Filimonas lacunae: one gene and its partner. The protein of the gene in region 2 interacts with the protein of the main gene of each other region in a pairwise test. Links are inferred from orthologs where the notes say so. Each region holds a gene or a part of one and is shown on either strand. Other genes may lie near its edges.

Evidence for each region.
Region 1: the proteins of FLA_RS18405 (region 2) and rsfS interact in binary tests that used the Escherichia coli proteins (3 or more experiments, as listed by UniProt). The link is inferred for Filimonas lacunae from one-to-one orthologs.

What each region holds. Positions count from the first base shown.
Region 1 is NZ_AP017422.1:7,257,494-7,267,291, reverse strand. What follows is about bases 4,050-6,980. They hold rsfS (ribosome silencing factor), read left to right. Parts: upstream 4,050-5,278; coding sequence 5,279-5,683; downstream 5,684-6,980. Other genes in these bases: ftsH (ATP-dependent zinc metalloprotease FtsH), read left to right, coding at 5,738-6,980; FLA_RS28830 (biotin--[acetyl-CoA-carboxylase] ligase), read right to left, coding at 4,447-5,217; bcp (thioredoxin-dependent thiol peroxidase), read left to right, coding at 4,050-4,450. Also shown: DNA repair protein RecO, read right to left, coding at 1-402; carB (carbamoyl-phosphate synthase large subunit), read right to left, coding at 478-2,070; FLA_RS28840 (M23 family metallopeptidase), read left to right, coding at 2,260-4,005; more of bcp, read left to right, coding at 3,980-4,049; more of ftsH, read left to right, coding at 6,981-7,819; FLA_RS28815 (LutC/YkgG family protein), read left to right, coding at 7,834-8,481; FLA_RS28810 (UDP-2,3-diacylglucosamine diphosphatase), read left to right, coding at 8,505-9,263; FLA_RS28805 (mechanosensitive ion channel family protein), read left to right, coding at 9,294-9,798. UniProt on the Escherichia coli protein: Functions as a ribosomal silencing factor. Interacts with ribosomal protein uL14 (rplN), blocking formation of intersubunit bridge B8.
Region 2 is NZ_AP017422.1:4,646,375-4,656,117, forward strand. The notes cover bases 2,262-5,137. They hold FLA_RS18405 (ATP-binding protein), read right to left. Parts: upstream 4,299-5,137; coding sequence 3,225-4,298; downstream 2,262-3,224. Other genes in these bases: FLA_RS18400 (DUF5682 family protein), read right to left, coding at 2,262-3,181; FLA_RS18410 (DUF5691 domain-containing protein), read right to left, coding at 4,325-5,137. Also shown: FLA_RS18395 (vWA domain-containing protein), read right to left, coding at 1-789; more of FLA_RS18400, read right to left, coding at 809-2,261; more of FLA_RS18410, read right to left, coding at 5,138-5,806; FLA_RS18415 (SWIM zinc finger family protein), read right to left, coding at 5,816-7,291; FLA_RS18420 (bestrophin family protein), read left to right, coding at 7,413-8,327; FLA_RS18425 (alkaline phosphatase), read right to left, coding at 8,455-9,743.

The DNA of each region.
Region 1 (9,798 bases), 2.6 Mb from region 2 along the record:
CAGTGTATCCGCGCCTCTGTCCAGTTGTTTTAAAGTATCTTCTATCAGGTAAAACAATTCGGGGTTGGCTTCGGGCTGTTTGAGACTGTGCTGTACCACTTCAATAACATACATGGCCACTGCATTACGCACCACGTTAAAAAACACCTTATCGTATAAGTAAGCCCAGTCGTACTCCCTTATAAAGTGCAGGTGCTTGAATTCGTTATGATACACTTCCATCTGCAAAATAGCGCCGGGTTGAAACAAGCCTGCTTTACCCTGCGATTTTTTAGAAGATTGCCGTACCCCTTTTACCATATAACTCTGCAACCCGAACAACTCGGTATACACACTGGCAATAATGCTGGTTTCGCCATATTTAACCGTGCGTAATACAATGCCCTTGGTTGCGTGCGTCATATATAAGAAGAAAAGCGGATGACAACTGGTTGGCAGCTGTCATCCGCTATAAATATAATGCTTTGTGTAAATCGATTAATTTTCAAAGCTGCTGTAGAAATAAGGCGTTTTAGCCTCAAACTCAGCGCTACAGGTATCTACCATTTTGTATACACGGGTAATACCAGCTGCTTTTCTTTTCTCATACACCTGGTCATCTGTGCAATCTGTACGTAACAGTTTTGCAATCTGCTCATCGCTGAAACCGTTTTTCTTAGCGTCTTTCAGCAATTGCAGTGGCAATGTATCCAGTGTATGTGTAGCCAGTTCTTTCTCTATATCACATAATTGCTGAATCTGGTAAATGAACCAGCGGTCGATATGTGTAGCCTGAACAATGGTTTTTACAGTTACGCCTTGCATCAGCGCATCTTTGATGCGGAAAATACGATCCCACTTCGGAGTTTTGATATATTCAATCAACTCGTCTGTTTTCATCAGGCTTTTGCCATAGTAGCCTAAACCTATAGCATCGTTTTCCAGGCTCTGACAGGCTTTCTGGATAGCCTCGGTAAAGCTGCGGCCAATAGCCATTACTTCACCAACGCTTTTCATTTGTAAACCTAATGTATCATTAGCGCCTTTGAACTTGTCGAAGTTCCAGCGTGGCACTTTTACAATTACGTAGTCCAGTGCAGGCTCGAAATAGGCAGAAGTTGTTTTGGTGATTTGGTTTTTCAGTTCATCCAGGTTATAACCAATGGCCAGTTTCGCTGCTATTTTAGCGATAGGATAACCGGTTGCTTTAGAAGCCAGCGCAGAAGAACGGCTTACGCGCGGATTAATTTCAATAGCAATCAGTTCTTCTGTTTCAGGATTTAAAGAGAACTGTACGTTACAACCACCGGCAAAGTTGCCCAGATCGCGCATGATGTCGATAGCGGTGTTACGCATCAGTTGAAACGCGGTATCGCTTAACGTCATGGCAGGTGCAACCGTGATAGAATCACCGGTATGTATCCCCATTGGGTCGAAGTTTTCTACCGTACATATAATTACTACGTTATCAGCAGAATCCCGTAACAGTTCCAATTCAAATTCTTTCCAGCCTAATACTGCTTTTTCTACCAGTACTTCATGTATAGGAGAAGCAGACAAACCACGGTTCAATGCTTCATCCAACTGATCTTTACTGTGTACAAAGCCACCACCTGTACCGCCCAGGGTGAAAGAAGGACGGATTACTAATGGGAAGCCAATTTCCTGTGCAAATTCTTTGCCTTCCAAGAAGCTGTTGGCTGTTTTAGCAGGGGCAACGGGAACGCCCATCTGGATCATCCACTGACGGAATTTTTCCCTGTCTTCTGCTTTATCAATTGCTTTAATGTCCACCCCTATAAGGCGACAGTTGTACTTTTCCCAAACGCCTAACTCTTCGGCTTCTTTGGCAAGGTTCAACGCAGTTTGTCCGCCCATGGTAGGCAGAACCGCGTCAATCTGATTCTCTTCCAGAATCTGCTCAATACTATCCACAGTCAGCGGAAGCAGGTATACCCTGTCGGCCATCATAGGATCGGTCATAATAGTGGCAGGGTTACTGTTAATCAGTATCACCTTTATTCCTTCTTCACGTAAACTACGCGCGGCTTGTGAACCTGAATAATCAAATTCACATGCTTGTCCTATCACAATAGGTCCTGATCCGATAATTAGTACTGACTTAATTGAATTGTCTCTGGGCATGGTACTTGCTACTAGTGCTTTTAATGTTATTAAAGCAATTTACCCGAAAGCGGTTGTTTATGTTGCTCCGGCTGGATAAATTGCGCAAAAGTAAGTTTTAGAAATCAATTGTAGCCGGATAAATTTTATTTTTTGATGCCCAAGCCATTATTTTTTTTAGTGCTTCTCGTAAGCAACCTCCGTATCCAAGCCCAATCTGCCACTGTTTTCCCGCAGGAATACTTCCGTAACCCGCTGGGAGTGCCCATACAGCTGAGCGCCAATTTTGGAGAAATTCGCAAAGATCACTTCCATATGGGGCTGGATATCCGCACCAAACAACGTGAAAACCTGCCTGTTTATGCCGCTGCCGGTGGTTTTATCAGTCGTATTTCTATTCAACGCTATGGATATGGAAAAGCCATATATATTCAGCACCCTAACGGTTTTACCACGGTATATGGCCATTTGAACGGTTATTACGATACACTTAGCCATTATATTATTCAAAAACAATATACAGATAAACAGTGGGAACAGGATATTACCTTTTCGCCCGGTCAGTTTCCGGTAGAAAAAGGCCAGTTTATTGCCTGGAGCGGTAATACCGGCTCTTCCGGCGGACCACACCTGCATTTCGAAATTCGTGACACCCGCACCGGCAAAAACCTGAATCCCCTGCTGTTTGGAATGGAGGTAGAAGATAATATTCCCCCCGTGCTGGAAGGATTATATTGGTTCGATCGCCGTTACAGCACCTACCAAACCAGCCCCAAACCCATTGCCATCGTGAATAACAAAGGTAGCTACCAGCTGAAAGGTGGTGGTGATACCCTGCACATAGGCTCGCCCCGCATTAGCTTCGGCGTTCGGGCAGAAGACCGTACCAACAGCTCATCTTTCCTGTTTGGCATTTATGAAGCGGGTTTGTGGATGGACGATAGCCTGCGCTGCTATTTTCAGGTAAACAATTTCTCTTATCCTGATAGCCGGTACGTGAATGGCAGCATTGATTACGCTACCTTTTTGCACACCGGCAAAGGCATTCAGCATTTGTCGCGCCTGCCAGGTAACGAGTTAAGCATTTATAATACAGATGACAACAATGGCGTTATCTCGCTTACCGATACCCTGCCACACACGGTTCGTATACTGCTGAAAGATGTGGAAGGCAACAGCACTGTAATGCAGTATATGGTGCGCTACGACAGCACTTTACAGGAAGACCTGTTTTTTACTATGAACAGCGTGGCCGTGCCGCCAAACCAACCTTACAACATTAACGAGCAGGAAGTAAAAGCGTCTTTCGATGCCTTTGCTTTTTACGATATAGTACCTTTTGTGCTGGGCCAGCAGCCCCGCCAGCAATGGCCACAGGCTTCTTCACAAGCCCTGTTGCACAATGAAAACGTGCCGGTACACGATATGTATACCGTGCAACTACCTTTGCAGCCCGTAGCTGCTAATTATACGGATAGATTGGTGATGCAGCTGCAAAGTGGCCGTTATCGTTTATACCAGAAAGCACAACCTGCTTCTAATGGCTGGTTTAGCGGCAGCTTTAACCGCCTGGGCAATGTGCAGTTGCTGGTAGACACTGTACCTCCTTCCATTACTCCCATAGGCTGGAAAGACAACCAGGTATTTACCACCCAAAGCAGCATTCGCGTGCGTTGCAGCGATAATATTGATGAAGTACGCAACTTCAATGCTTACCTAGATGGGCAGTGGATATTATTCACCCACAGCACCTACGATTATATCTATACTTTTGACGAACATTGCACCTTAGGTGAACACGTGCTGAGTGTGTCGGTACAGGATCTGGCTGGTAACACCAGTGTACGTGAATTTAATTTTATTAAAAAAGAACCCAATGGCAACAATAAAAGAAGGAAGTAAAGCACCAGATTTTACAGGCACCGATCAGAACGGCAACACCGTATCGCTGCACGATTTTAAAGGTAAAAAAGTAGTACTGTATTTCTACCCGAAAGATGACACTCCAGGTTGTACTGCACAGGCCTGTAACCTGCGTGATAACTACAGTGACTTACTGAAAAAAGGCTATCAGGTAATTGGTGTAAGCACAGATAGCGTAAAAAGTCACAAGAAGTTTGAAACCAAATACGAGTTGCCTTTTCCGCTGATTGCAGACGAAGACAAAGCTATTGTTGAAAAATATGGCGTGTACGGCGAAAAAACCTTTATGGGCAAAACTCATATGGGCACTATCCGCACCACATTTTTAATTGATGAAGAAGGTAGCGTGTATAAAGTGTTGGATAAACCCGATACTAAAAATCAAACACAACAGGTGTTTGAAGCATGGGAAGCAGCCAGCTAAAGCACCCATTGCACTTCGCCAAACTGAAAACTTTCCTGCATGGCTTCTTTTACCCAAAGGAGGCCATTGCTGTCTACATAATCAATCACGCAGGTAAACGCTGTGTTTTCTTTTCTCAGCATTACCCTTTCACCCCGCTTAAACAGGATGTTGTTGTAAGATTCCAGTAACAGCCGCTCTTTTTCGGGGTTATTGATACTCTGTTGCAACTGAGTATAGCGAATTTGCAGGCAAGCACACAGCTCTTTGGCCAGGGCTACTGTATCGAAAGTTTTACCAGTAATTTGCCTTAATGAAACAGCGCGTTGCAGTTCTTCAAAGGCTCCCTGGTTTACATTAGTGCCCATTCCTACTACGGCCCACTGCCATTTACTGCCTTTTACCACCGTTTCAATCAGCATTCCTCCTGCCTTTCTGTCACGCCAATACAAGTCGTTTGGCCATTTAATTCTTGTTTCGTCCAGCGCATATTTGCTGTAGAAATCGTGCCAGGCCAGCGAAGCCGCCATACTCAGGTAAAATTGTTTGGAAAGCGGTAACCAGCTGGTATCCAGCAACACAGACAGGATAACGTTTTGCAAAGGGGCTGTTTTCCACACTTTGCCGCGTTGTCCCTTACCGGCTGTTTGTTCGTGGGCAAACCAGGCACTGCCATGTATTCCTGCACCATTTTGAACAATGCCCATGGCATAGTTGTTGGTACTGTCAACACTGGTCAATTCTGTAAAAGGTTCCCCAATTATTTGAATGGCACGTGAAAGAGGCAAAAGAATTATTATTTTTGACGAGGCGAAACTACAATTTATTCATTTTAAACTTGTTTGATTATTGGCACCACTATCCGTTTTAGCTGCACGCCCAAAAAGCAGTGTTACTGCGCTCACCAGGAATTCTAAAATATTCAAATCTATAATAAAGGCCATCCAGGATAAAAAGGGTGAAAATATCATTTCGCTCGACCTCCGACAAATACCGGAGGCTGTAGCGGATTTCTTTATTATCTGTGAAGCCACAAGCACCACTCAGGTTAAAGCTATCAGCGACAACATAGAGGTTGAACTCAAAGATCAATTAGGAGAAACGCCCTACAAACACGAAGGCTTCCAGGCCCTGCAGTGGGTAATTATTGATTACGTGAATATTGTAGTGCACGTAATGCATCCTGATACCAGAAAATTTTATAAACTCGAAGAAATGTGGAACGATGCTTCAGGAATGGAGCATAACGACTAAACATTTTATACACTCAAACCTTATTAATACAATTTAGCTTTAGCAAACGACCGTATGGCACAAGATGATAAAAAAACAACGCCCGGCTTTAACGACAAGGGTGGAGATGACAAGGGACAGAGACGAGGGCCTAAATTTAGCATATACTGGATATACGCTATTATAGCCGCTATTTTAATAGGGTACAACTTATTAAACTTTAATTCAGCTAACACGCAGCAAACCAATGAGCAGGAATTCAAGCAAAACATGGTGGCTACCGGAGATGTTGATAAGCTGGATTTAAACAGCACCCGCTCGGAAGTGCTGGTGTATATTAAAAAAGACAGCGTTCACAAATCGTTTTACCAGGACAAATTCAAACGCACTGGTAGCTCTGATCTTTCTAAAGGACCACAGTTTGCTTTTAAAGTGACCGAATTAAAAGATTTCCAGGAAAGACTGAACAAGTTTACTGCCGATCATGGTATCAAAGAAATTGAAATTCATGTTACCCAGGATACAGAATGGTTTAGCCCTGTGTTCAACACCCTGTTTATGGTGTTACTGTTTGCAGGTATCTGGATACTGATGATGCGCAAAATGGGTGGCCCTGGTGGCGGTGGCGGACCAGGCGGTATTTTCAATATCGGTAAATCTAAAGCACAGCTATTTGAAAAAGGTACCAAAGTAAACATCACCTTCTCTGATGTTGCCGGTTTGGATGAAGCCAAACAAGAGGTAATGGAGATTGTAGACTTCCTGAAAAATCCGAAGAAATATACAGCCCTGGGTGGTAAAATACCGAAAGGCGCATTACTGGTAGGCCCTCCCGGTACAGGTAAAACCTTACTGGCAAAAGCAATGGCCGGTGAAGCACAGGTTCCTTTCTTTAGCATGAGCGGTTCTGATTTCGTTGAATTGTTTGTAGGTGTAGGTGCCAGCCGTGTACGTGACCTGTTTAAACAAGCCCGTGAAAAAGCGCCTTGCGTAATTTTCATTGACGAGATTGACGCTATTGGTCGTGCACGTGGTCGCAACGCTATCATGAGCAATGACGAACGCGAAAACACACTGAACCAGTTACTGGTAGAAATGGATGGTTTTGGCACAGACAGCGGTATCATTATCCTCGCTGCAACCAACAGACCTGACGTACTGGATACTGCGTTATTACGCCCAGGACGCTTTGACAGACAAATAAGCATTGACCGCCCGGATGTAAAAGGTCGTGAAGCCATCTTCAAAGTACACCTGAAACCGATTAAAATTTCTCAAACACTCGATATTCACAAACTGGCTGAACAAACTCCTGGTTTTGCAGGTGCTGATATTGCCAACGTTTGTAACGAAGCTGCCCTGATAGCTGCCCGTAAAGGCAAAGAAGCGGTAGACATGAGCGACTTCCAGGATGCCATTGACAGGGTTATTGGCGGTTTGGAGAAAAAGAACAAGATTATTCTTCCGGAAGAGAAAGAAATTATCGCTTATCACGAAGCCGGACACGCTATCTGTGGCTGGTATTTAGAACATGCCTATCCCTTATTAAAGGTGACAATTGTTCCACGTGGCACAGCAGCATTAGGTTATGCACAGTACACTCCTAAAGAGCAATACCTGTACAATACCGACCAACTGACCGATCAGATTTGTATGACTTTGGGGGGCCGTGCTGCTGAGGAAATTTTCTTTGGTAAAATTTCTACCGGAGCATCTAACGATCTTCAACAGATCACCAAAATAGCCTACTCGATGATTACTGTATACGGTATGAACGATAAAGTAGGTAACATCAGCTACTACGATCCGCAACAAGACAATACTTTTACCAAGCCTTATAGCGAAGAAACAGGTAAACTGATTGACACGGAAGTAAGAAAACTGATACAGGATGCTTACGTACGCACTAAACAATTGTTAGAGGAGAAAAAAGCACAGGTAGAAATACTGGCTAAACAACTGTTAACAAAAGAAGTGTTGTTCCAGAGCGATGTAGAGACTTTAATTGGCAAACGTCCTTTCGAAGATAAAAAGCCGCTGGATATAGATCCGGAAGGAAAGCACACAGAGCCAGGAGCTATCAGCGAAGGTGTTCCTCCTTACGATGGTGGTTTAAACAAACTGCCGGTGGAAGAAAAAAACGAAGGCAACGTATAGAACATATATAAAAGATGAAAGTTTCTCCTTCAAAAGAAAACATTCTGAAAAAAATAAGACAGGCACTGAGTAATCCGGTGCCTGTTCCTTTTCCACACAGTGAGGGCACAGAATCAATATTTAAACCTGCACAGCAGGAATTGGAAGTAGAGTTTGCAGAAAATTTTACGAGCCTGCAGGGTCGTTTTGTGTTTTGTGAAAACGAACAGGAACTCGTACAACAACTACAGGCATTAATAGTTTCTAAAGAGTGGAAGCAATTGTATTGCCGCGAAGAGCAAATGAAAACCGCTTTACAACAAAGTGGCTTTTCTATTCCCTTTAATGCGCCTGATGTATACAGCAGCGATGCTGCCATCACCACCTGCGAGTGGCTGGTAGCGCGTACTGGCAGTATTATTATGAGCAGCGCACAACCCAGCGGACGTACCACCAGTGTATACACGCCTATACATATTTGCGTAGCCTACACCGATCAGCTGGTATATGATATTAAAGATGCGCTACTGGGTGTAAAGGAACGTTACCCACGCAATATACCTTCCTTAATAACCCTCGCAACAGGCCCCAGCCGTACCGCAGATATTGAAAAAACGCTGGTTACCGGTGTACACGGACCTAAAGAAGTGTTTTGTTTTTTAGTGGAAAGGACAGCCCCATAACAGCTTATTTTTATCTTTACCCCATGACTGAAGTTGCGCCAGGCAAGAAAATATACTTTTTATCCGACTTTCATTTAGGGGCTCCTAATTACGAAGCCAGCCTGATAAGAGAGAAAAAGATTGTTGCCTTTTTAGACGAGATCAAGCACGACGCACAGGAGATTTTTATAGTAGGAGATATGTTCGACTTCTGGTATGAATACAAAGAAGTGGTTCCGAAAGGCTATGTACGCTTATTGGGTAAGCTGGCCGAAATAACCGACAACGGCATACCTGTTTATTTCTTTTTAGGCAATCATGATATGTGGATGAGTGGCTACTTTGAACGTGAATTACATATTCCTGTATATAGCGAGCCTAAAGTATTTGAGCGCAATGGCAAATCATTCTATATTGGTCACGGCGATGGATTAGGCCCCGGAGATCACGGCTATAAGTTTATTAAAAAGGTGTTCCGCAACCCCGTTTGCCAGTGGTTATTTGGGCAATTACACCCTACCTGGGGCATTGGATTAGCCAATTATTTTAGCCGCAAAAGCAGGGCTAAAACGGGCAATGCTGATTCGTTTTTCCTGGGAGAAGACAACGAGTGGCTGATTATTTATTCCAAAGAGGTGTTGGCCAAACAGCACTACGACTTCTTTGTTTTTGGGCACCGCCATTACCCGTTAGACCTCTCATTAGGCAATAACAGCCGGTATATTAACCTTGGCGACTGGATCACTAACTTTACATATGCCTACTTCGATGGCAATGATGTGTACTTGAAAAAGCGGGATTAATACCTGCTAATGCTATAAAAGCCACCTGGTATGAAAGAACTACTACAACGCTCTATTTTTGGCAATACCATTGAAACCTATTTAATAGTTGCCACCTCCATTGCTATTGCCTTATTGGTAAAACGGTTTGTTTCTAAATACCTGGCAATACTGCTGTTTAAAATATTTACCAAGGCAGGCAAAACCTTTCACAAAGCCTATTTTCTGCAATTAGTGGTATCGCCATTGGAATGGTTTCTTGCCTTGTTTATGATAGTGGTAGCACTGGATAAACTACACCTGCCGTTCTTCCTCGATTTTAAAATTTACCGGGCCGATAGCAGGGATATAATTGATGCTGTAACCAATGCTACATTAATTATCATATTTATACGGTTGTGTGTTCGGGTGGTTCAGTTTTTTGGGATGATACTGGAAGAGAAAGCCCGTGAATCGCAGGCCGACAGCCAGCTGGTAGTATTTTTTAAAGACTTTTTTCGCGTCATACTTATTATTATAGGCATTCTTTTAATACTACGTTTCTCGTTCCATTACA
Region 2 (9,743 bases):
CAGCTGTACGCCAAACAGCAGTTCTACCGGATCGGTGAGCTCTTCGGTAAGGTCTGCCACCATGGTATCAAACACGATCATTTTGGTGTTGACAGCGGGAATGCTGGCCATAACACTGCCAAAGATGCCGGAGTACACCACCGAGGTACCCATAGAGCCGCTTTGATCTAAACACAGCACTACATCTTTTAATGCGGTGCGCCGGCGGCCATAGCCAATGCGGGTTTCGGGGATGATGGTTTTATAAGCGGGCTGGTAATGTTTGAGGTTTTTAAGGATGGTAGTGTGCCAGTTGATTTCGTTGTGACGCGGGCGAGTGTTGCGCACGCTGCGGTTTAAGCTACCTGTTACGGCCTGCTGCATGGGCTGCGCCAGTTTGCGCAACAGCTCATCCACCACCTTACGCACCACCTGGCGGGCAGTGTCTTTGGTTTTATCGGGGATAACGCCGCGCAGGCTCATTAAGGTGGCTACCAGGTGCACATCGGCTTCTACCTGTTCCAGCATTTCTTTTTCCAGCAACATTTGCGTAAGGTTAAGCCGTTGCAGAGCATCCTGCTGCATTACCTGCACTACGGTGTTGGGAAAAAAGCTGCGGATATCGCCCAGCCAGCGGCTTACGTTGGGCGAGGAAGCGCCCAGTCCGCCCTTCTTTTCACTATCGTATAAAGCAGACAGCGCGTCATCTATCTGCTGGTCTTGTTTACCCAGCTGCTGAGAGGTGCCATCGTTATCGCCCCCGCCCAGTATTAAGCGCCATTTGCGTATATGTTGTTCTTCCGGTGTCATTGCTTGCCTGATTTTACTGTTACTGCGTATAGCCCAATAACTGCCCTATTACCGGCAGCCCTTGTGCAGCGCGTTGTTCGTGAATCAACTGCGGACCTTGCCTGGCCGTAACGCCTGCATCGCCCTGTTTTACCTTTTCGCCCAGCTTTCTTCTTTCCGGGGCTGTGAAGCCCGAAAAGGTGCGGCGCAATAAGGGCAGCACCTGTACAAAAGCTTCTTCGTTGAGCTGCTGTACCCAGTTGTTAACCACCTGCCATAAAGTGGCATCTACCAGCAACAAGGTGCCGCTGCCTTTTAAAAAGCCTTCGAGCCAGGCGGCCGCTAAACCGGGTGATAACGACGGAGACACAGCGCTGTAAAAAGCTTTTACCAGTTCCTCCCCTTCGAGTAGTTTGTAATCGGCCAGCAGGCGCGTGCTGTAACCGGCCAGTACCGGGCTGCTGCTATAGCTGCCGGCAATGCGTTGTAAGGTTTGCTGCCATTGCTGTGTGCTATCGCCCTGCTGCAGGATGTTGATGGCATTGTTCATTTCAAGGAACAGGTTCAGCAACTGCTGTGCTGCATCATCGGCAATGCCGGTGCAGGCGCCGGGTAAGCTGATGCAGATACGCGTGATCATTTCGGTAACAATACCGGCTACCAATGCCGCATCTGTTTTGCGTACGTTGCCATAGCGACTTACCGATACCAGTGGTGTTAGCACCTGCATCAGCTGCATGACATCGGCTGTGGCCGCAGAAAGATTGCTTACCCGGTGTATGAGCTTTTCTACGGCCTGTGGCAATTCTGCCGGCAGGGCATCTTCCAGCAGGTTACACAACTCCCGCAAAGAGCCGGCATCGGCCGCCAGGTGCTGCACGTAGGCAGCTGCGGCCGCTTCTACTGTGTTGCCCCATACCCCTTTATCAATAATTTCAATGGCAAAAGAAGGGTTCCATTGCAAACGCCATTGTTCTTTAAACGTACCCTTGCCACTGACTTCGGAACGCTTGCCCCACTGAATATCCAGCACCTGCAGGCGATGCAGGAATATGCTCCGCTCCAGGTCGTTTTCTTTACGCAGGTCGAGCGTATAGTCTTTCCAGTCGGCCCCGGCGGGCAGGCGTAGTTTCTTCTGCCATTTTTCTATATCCGCCTGCAAAGGTGGTTTGGGAATAGCAGCAGGCACAGCGCCCAGCACATTGCTTACAATCAGCTCGTCGTGTATCAGCTGCATCAGCATGGCATCGCCATTGCATACGACACTTAACGTGGCTTCGTTCAGCTCTTCCAGTCCGGGCCTGGGTAATTCGCGCAGGGCGGCCAGGCTTTGTGCCAGGCGCACCGATTCGATGATATGCGCTACCGAAGTATCCATCTGCTTTTGACGAAACAGCTGCGCCACTTTGGCCATCCAGCGGCTGCCATCATCGTGGGGGTATTGCCAGATATGCTGGTACCAGCCGGGGCTTTCAATACCCGCCCCATAACCACTGTAGTAGCTCAGGCGGCTGTAGGTCCACGGAATCCAGGTGCATTCTGTTTTTACTTTAGGCAGGCCTTTGAGTAATTCATTATCTTCTTTGGCAGCAGGCATGCTGGTTAACGCAGGCACGTGCCAGGCGCCACATATCACTGCCACCTCTGTATACATTTCTTTTTGCGCCTGACGGATGATCTTGCGCATCCAGGCTTCGCGCAAAAGCTCGTTGGTATCACGTTCGGGCGGTGCTGCTTCGCGTGCGGCGTGCATGGCTTCGCTTACAGCTTCAAATACCTGCTCGTTATTGGTGCGGTATTCAAACATATGCTCCCACCAGCGATCGGAGTTATTGTAACCGGCCACTGCACTGAGTTCCATCAAAGGATGCAGGGCCATCAGGGCTTCTTCCGGGGTTTCGGCCACTGCCGGTATGGGTGCAGCAGCTGGCGCCTGTTCATTCACCGTAACAGGTTCATTGGCCTGTACAGGCGACACGCCCCCTTCGGGTTGTGGCTGTAGCGCCTGTACATCCGCCGGATCGGGTCGGGCGCCTGGTACCGCATCCAATGGCGGTTCTGCTCCTACCAGTTTTGCTTTATCTTCTACCTGTTGCTGCAAGGCAAACACATGGTACACCGGCATATCCATAAACCTGACGGGGATATTGTTTTGCCGTGCATATTGTATGGCCTGCCATTCGGGCGAGAACGTAGCAAAGGGATAGAACACCGACCGTTGCAGGTTATCGCTTTGATATACCAATATGGCTACCGGTGGCTGAAACGCTTCGTTACCCACCCAGCTGAGTATGTCATCGGCTTCGGGCGGACCTTCTACCAACACTATATCGGGCTTCGTAGCTTCCAGGAATGCTTTTACATTGCTGGCGCTACCGGGGCCGTGGTGTCGTATTCCTAATACATGAACCATTTTTGAAAACAGTTGAAAGTGTGAGTGGTAAGTTGGGAAAGATTTACTGCTTACAAGCCCTGTAAATATCCTTCCAATCTTCCCTTGTTTTCACTACGGTTTCCAGGTATTCCTGCCATATCACCTGGTCTTGCACCGGGTCTTTGATAATAGCGCCGGTAATACCTGCTGCCAGGTCTTCGGCTGTTAAACGTCCATCGCCAAAGTAACCGGCCATAGCCATACCGTTGTTGACTACAGAGATAGCTTCGGCAGTGCTTAAAGTACCGGACGGTGATTTTATTTTGGTTTTACCATCCAGTGTAAGGCCACTACGCAGTTCGCGGAAGATGGTAACAATACGGCGTATCTCTTGCAGGGCTGGTTTTTCGGCCGGCACTTCCATTACTTTTTCAAAGCTTTCTACGCGGCGGCGTACAATATCAATTTCTTCGTCAATATTATCCGGCACCGGTAATATCACCGTGTTGAAACGGCGCTTCAAGGCGCTGGACAAATCGTTCACTCCTTTATCGCGGTTGTTGGCAGTGGCAATGACATTAAAGCCGCGCACGGCCTGCACTTCTATATTGAGTTCGGGAACCGGTAATGATTTTTCGGAGAGGATGGTAATGAGTGTATCCTGCACATCGGCACCAATACGGGTGAGCTCTTCAATACGTACAATTTTCCCTTCTTTCATGGCGCGCATTACCGGTGTTTCTACCAATGCTTTTTCGCTGGGACCTTCGGCTAATAAACGGGCGTAGTTCCATCCATAGCGGATAGATTCTTCGCTGGTGCCGGCGGTGCCTTGTATAATCAGGCCGCTGTTACCACTGATGGCAGCAGCCAGGTGTTCGCTTACCCAGCTTTTGGCAGTACCGGGCAAACCGTACAGCAGCAGGGCCCTGTCGGTAGTAAGCGTAGCCACGGCTATTTCCATTAAACGGCGGTTGCCGATGTATTTAGGCGTTACTTCAAAACCATTTTTAAGCTTACCGCCTACCAGGTAGGTAACCACCGATTGCGGTGATAATGTCCAGTTAGCGGGCAGTTTGCCACTATCCTGCTTTTTCAGTTCTTCCAGTTCCAATGCGTATAAGTCTTCTGCGTGACCACGTAGTACCTGTGACATATAAGAGTTCGTTTATAGTGGATGTATTAAAATGATTGGGTAGTTTTTTGTTTGAGTTGCAGCAGGTGGCGTATATGCTCGCTGGTGTTGCCCCATACGTTGCGCTGATACACATCGGACGGCGTACAGGCTTCCAGTTCGGTAGCCAGTGCCATGGGCAACAAACGGATATGCTTGCTGTAAAAGCTGCGGTTGTATTGATAGGTGTGCCTGGCCGTGTAAGCACATATTTCTTTGGCAATGGCCACACTCCATGTTTCGTGCGCCTGCAGCAACACCTCCAGCACGGCTTCTTCATTGCCCTGGAAATGCTTGTAGCAATAGGCTTCCTGCTGCGCGGCGGGTAACAGGTGAATAAAATCTTTATAAAACTCCGGTACCTGGCGGGTAAAAGCCATAGCCCATTCCTTACTACGGAAACGGCGGGTGGCCGTGGCCAGCGCAGGAATAAAGCGGCTGGTGTTGTCGCCTTTTTGAAAATATTCCAGCACCTTATCTTCTGTTACCTGCCACCATTGCGTAAACGTATCGGGCGGCACGGTTTCTATCAATTGATAAATAATATATTCTTCGTTGGTATACTCGGTGAAAGCGGTTTTACCGGCAATGCCCGACTCCAGCAACACAGCCGGCACGGCTACCGGTGGCTGCACCTGCAGCAGGGGTTTGGACGACAGTCCTAATAACGCCTTTCCTATGCCCAGGGTAACCGCCCGTTGCAACACCTGCTGGTATTGCTGTACAATGGGCGATTGCGGAATGCGGGTAAGCATTTTCCAGGCTTCTTCTTTTACCTTTTTGCTTTTATCGGTGATGAGGCTTTGTAACCATTCGATATCGGCTGCACCGAGGTTGGCATATAACGCTTTGAGCAATTCGGCACGGGTGGCGGCGCTTTCCTGCGGCCAGGTTTGTTGCAGCCATTCGCGGGCCACATCGGGCTGCGTGCTACGCACCTGTTGCAAAGCCCGGAAACGTTGTTCGGGTGTGCCGGTTTGCCAGCGTTCTTCTTCCGATTCGGCAACGCTTATATGCCAGTTGGTGTTAAAGCCGCACAACCATTGACCGCGTTTGCCCATGCAGTTTTCCAGCACGCCCCGCAACGCTTTATGTTGCGTAGCCTGTTGCAGTAAGGCCGGCAATAACGAAGGCGGCACCAGCTGACCGGCCTGTACACAGCTTTGCAGCCATAGCAGCAGCAGCTCGGTATTATCTTCTTCCAGCAGCGCTTTCAACACCACCGCAGCGGCGTTGCTGCAATAGGGCTTTTCTTCTGCGGCGGCTATGGTAATAGTTGCTTCCTGTGTTTGCAGCGGCATATAACCACTCTGGCGATAGTTTAATGCCATAGCGGCCAGTTGTAAAAACTGTTCTTCTTTATCGATGGCTGTATTGGCAGTGATCACTTCCACCGGTTTAGCCAATGCAGCCGGTAACTGCGCCCCTGTAAGGGTTTGCTTACCGGTGCCCAACATAGCGGTTTGTATTACCTGGTTCCAGAATTCCATACACTTGCTTTATAGTAACCAATATTGTCCCTGACTAAACACCCCTAAAGGCACATATTCATTTTCTTTGCCCAGCACGGCCATATCTAATGGCTGCCCGCCACTGACCGACAGCAGGGCATACAACCCGGCAAAGTCTTCTTTCAACGGCACCAGGTGTTGCGTAGCATCTGCCAGCCACCAACGTCCCTGGTAAGGCACGGGAGTAAGTTGCTGTACAATAAAAGGCCGTTCGGTAGCTAACGGCATGGCGCTATAGCCTGCGGCTGCCGCTTCGGCCACCTGTTGCCAGCCGGCTATAGGCTGCACCTTGGGGGCGCCTTTGGCAGTAGCCTGGGTTTTGATCACCGCGCGTAAGGGCCATGCAGAGGGATAATACACCAGCCCGGCCTGCAGCAGCGCACCTGGCAGCAGGTTATAGGTAAAGCCCTGCCCCATTACACTAAACTGCAACACCAGCGCATAGTGGCCAGTGGTGGTGCCGTATAGCCAGTTACGTTCTACGGTGATATTATCCTCTTCGGTGGTTTGTTTACCCAGCAGCAGCCAGGTATCGTTGATGCCGGTTTGTTGTTTGAGTTCTTCCTGGCTTTGTGTAAAGCCTATCCAGCTGCGTACATCTTCCTGCAAGGCGGGTGACAGTTGTTGCCTGTTGGTAAAGCCGGCTATTACCAGGTACATTTGCAGCAACAGGTTCATCCACTCGTTCTGCCAGCCTTCTTTATAAAAATTGACATCGCAGGCGCTTTGAATAAGGTTGGCCAATCCCGGCGCTTTGGCATCTACCATGCGGCGCTGCATGTTGGTAAAGAAGGTAGTGTCTTTTTCGGGAATGCCAATGATACCATTGCGAATGATATCCTTGATCCACAACAACAGTTCGGCCATACCATCTTCCACACTTTGCTCACGCGCCTGCTGGCGTTTGGCCTGTGCGGCTTCATCTACCGGTTTGTCTTTTTTGTCGGCCTTTTTTTCATCGCGCTGCTGGCGTTTGTCCAGCCATTCGCTTACCCAGGTGGGCGCATCGCCTACGGTAAAGCTATCTGCGTTACGTGCATACTGCAATAACAACCCGATACCATGTTTACAAGGAAATTTGCGGCTGGGGCAACTGCACTTAAAAGCCATGCCCGCTATATCTACCTGGGTTTGATAAGGTTTGCTGCCGCTGCCCTGGCATTCGCCCCACAGCGCCTGTTCGTTCGCGCCCCGGGTAACCCATTTGGCGGGATTACTGAGGTCTTTACCAGCCTTGCGCGACGATTCGTCGGGTGCAAGGGCCAGCGCTTGTTCTTCGGTCAGTTGCAAGGATATTAATTTGGGAATGAAGATAAGCGTTTCCTCCCGCAGTTGCCGGTAGAGAAAGCCAGGTATGCACAAATGTGGTAATTGGGTATGCCTGAATGACTTATTTACAGTTGCACGTGCTTTTAGTAGTGTTTTTGCCTGGAGTGAGGAGTTGGGAGCGGGAAGTAAGGGCATGAGCCGGTAAGTGAACTATGGCTTGCTGAAATAAGGGGGATGCCAGGTACAACGGGGGGATAAAATAGGGAGTTCATCGGTGTAAGTAAACGCTACAGGGGTAATTGTTGTAGTTTGCAGTATGATTCATCAGAAGAAGCAACATTGGTTTGCGATGCTGTTTGTTTGGAAAGGCTCCGTACTACCACAACTGCTGCCCCGTTTGTTATTATTGCTGGTATTTTCGGTAGCAGTAGTGTATGTAAGGGGCACTTTTGGAGCATACAAAATTCCCTTAAACCCCGCCCCTTTTACCCTGTTTGGTTTGGCGCTTGCCCTGTTTTTAGGATTCCGGAACAGCGCCAGCTACGACCGTTTCTGGGAAGGCCGTAAGTTATGGGGCGCTTTGCTGAACGATACCCGTTCGCTGGCACGGCAGGCCACTACCCTTTGCCGTTACGAAACCGGCGCTAAACAGCAGGCCCTGTTTATCCGCTACCTGGTGGCTTTTACCTATGCACTGAAGCATCAGCTGCGGCACACCGATGCCCGTGCCGACCTGGAACGTTTATTACCCGCCGATACTGCCCGCCGTATGATGGCCGCACAATACAAACCTATTATGCTGCTGAAAGAGATGGGCTTATGGATTGACCAGGCCAAAGCAGAAAGGCGCACCGACTCTATTTTACAGAGCGCCATGGAAACCAACCTCAACAAACTCAGTGATATAGTGGGCGGCTGTGAGCGGCTGGCCAACACCTTAATACCTTATACCTATAAAGTGTTATTGCATCGTACGGTATATGTATATTGTTTTTTGCTGCCCTTTGCGTTTGTAGACAGCCTGGGCTGGATGACGCCCATAGTGGTGGTGTTTATTGCCTACACTTTTACTGCCTGGGAAGCCATTGCCGATGAAATTGAAGAACCCTTTGGCACCGAGCCGAACGACCTGGCACTGGATGGCATGTGTAAGATGATAGAGAACACACTGCTTGAATTGAATGGCGAACCTTTGGCCAATAAGCTGTCGCAGGAATATATACAGCTATAGACACTTATCAGTGGCTGCCGGAATATACAAACAGCTGCTCATCTCTACAGCCTATTATAAAAGAAAGCCGCCTTGGAAATACCAAAGCGGCTTTTAGTTTCGAGCAAAGGGTCGTTTTATCACTAAATTAAAAACCAAGAGACTGGAGGATTTTACGGAATACTTCCGTGTTTTCGTATACGCCGGTGAACAGTTGCGACTGTGGACCGTAGGCGTATACCGGCACCGGGATAGCGGTGTGATCGTTGGTAGAAAAATGGCCGCTGATATAGCCTTTGCTGATATCCCCATCCAGTAGCGACAGGCCGCCGGTTTCGTGATCGGCCGTGATAATCACCAAGGTTTCTTTATCGGCATCGGCCAGTTGCAGGGCTTTGGTGATGACCTTATCCAGATCCATCACTTCTTCCGCTATATACCCAATATGATTGGCATGGCCACCATAATCGACCTGTGCGCCTTCCAGCACCAGCAGGTAGCCATTGTTCTGTTGCTTTAATAATGTGGTGGCTTTGTCAAAAGCATTGCTTAACCAGTTGCCCCTGCCTTTTAAGATAGACAAACCGGCTATGCTATCGGCCACGATGTAACGTTGCGAAGTTTGTGCAGGCAGGCTATCCAGTGAGCGTGTAATATGATAACCATGCTGTTGCAGGTTGGCAGCGTTAGCGGCCAGTTGCTTATTACCCGCGCCCATTAACAACTGCACAGGAGCCGTAGCCAGATCCTGCAAAATACCGTTGGAATTTTCGCGCTCGTTGCGGTGCGCGTAAAAATCGGCCGGTGTGGCATCGGTAATATCACCGGAGGTAACAATGCCGGTAAGCATTTTTTTGCGGCTGATAATAGCAGGCAGCAGTGTTAAAGCCTGCCCGGTATGATCGACCCCTACAAAACGGTTATTGGTTTTTACACCGGATGCAAAGGCGGTGGAGCCGGGTGCAGAATCGGTGATATAAGAATCGTGCGAAGAAGTTTTAGACAAACCGGTGTTGCGGATATTAAACACGCTCAGTTGTCCTTTATTGGCCGTGTAGCCGGTGTACCATTGTGCCAGGCCGGTGCCATCGCCAATGATGAGAATGATGTTCTTTGCTTTTTTATGGCTGCCATCGGTAGTGAAGGCAGGCGTATACGCTGCATGCTGTTGCGTGGCTGTGTAGCTGCTGGCAGGCAGGTGTTGCAAAAAGGAAGCAGCGCCTTCAATATTATCGGTATTGATAAAATCTACCCCCAGGTGCATGAGCTGATACCAGGCGTTTACCACATCGGGTGCAGCCCAGAAACGTACGGTTTTATGCAGCTGGTGGCCTTTATCAATGAGTTGCTGTACTTTGTTTTTATCCATCTCTTCCAGCACACCTTTGCCATTCCATTTGGTAACCGCCTGCAAGGGGCCGCTGAGCATGGCTATTT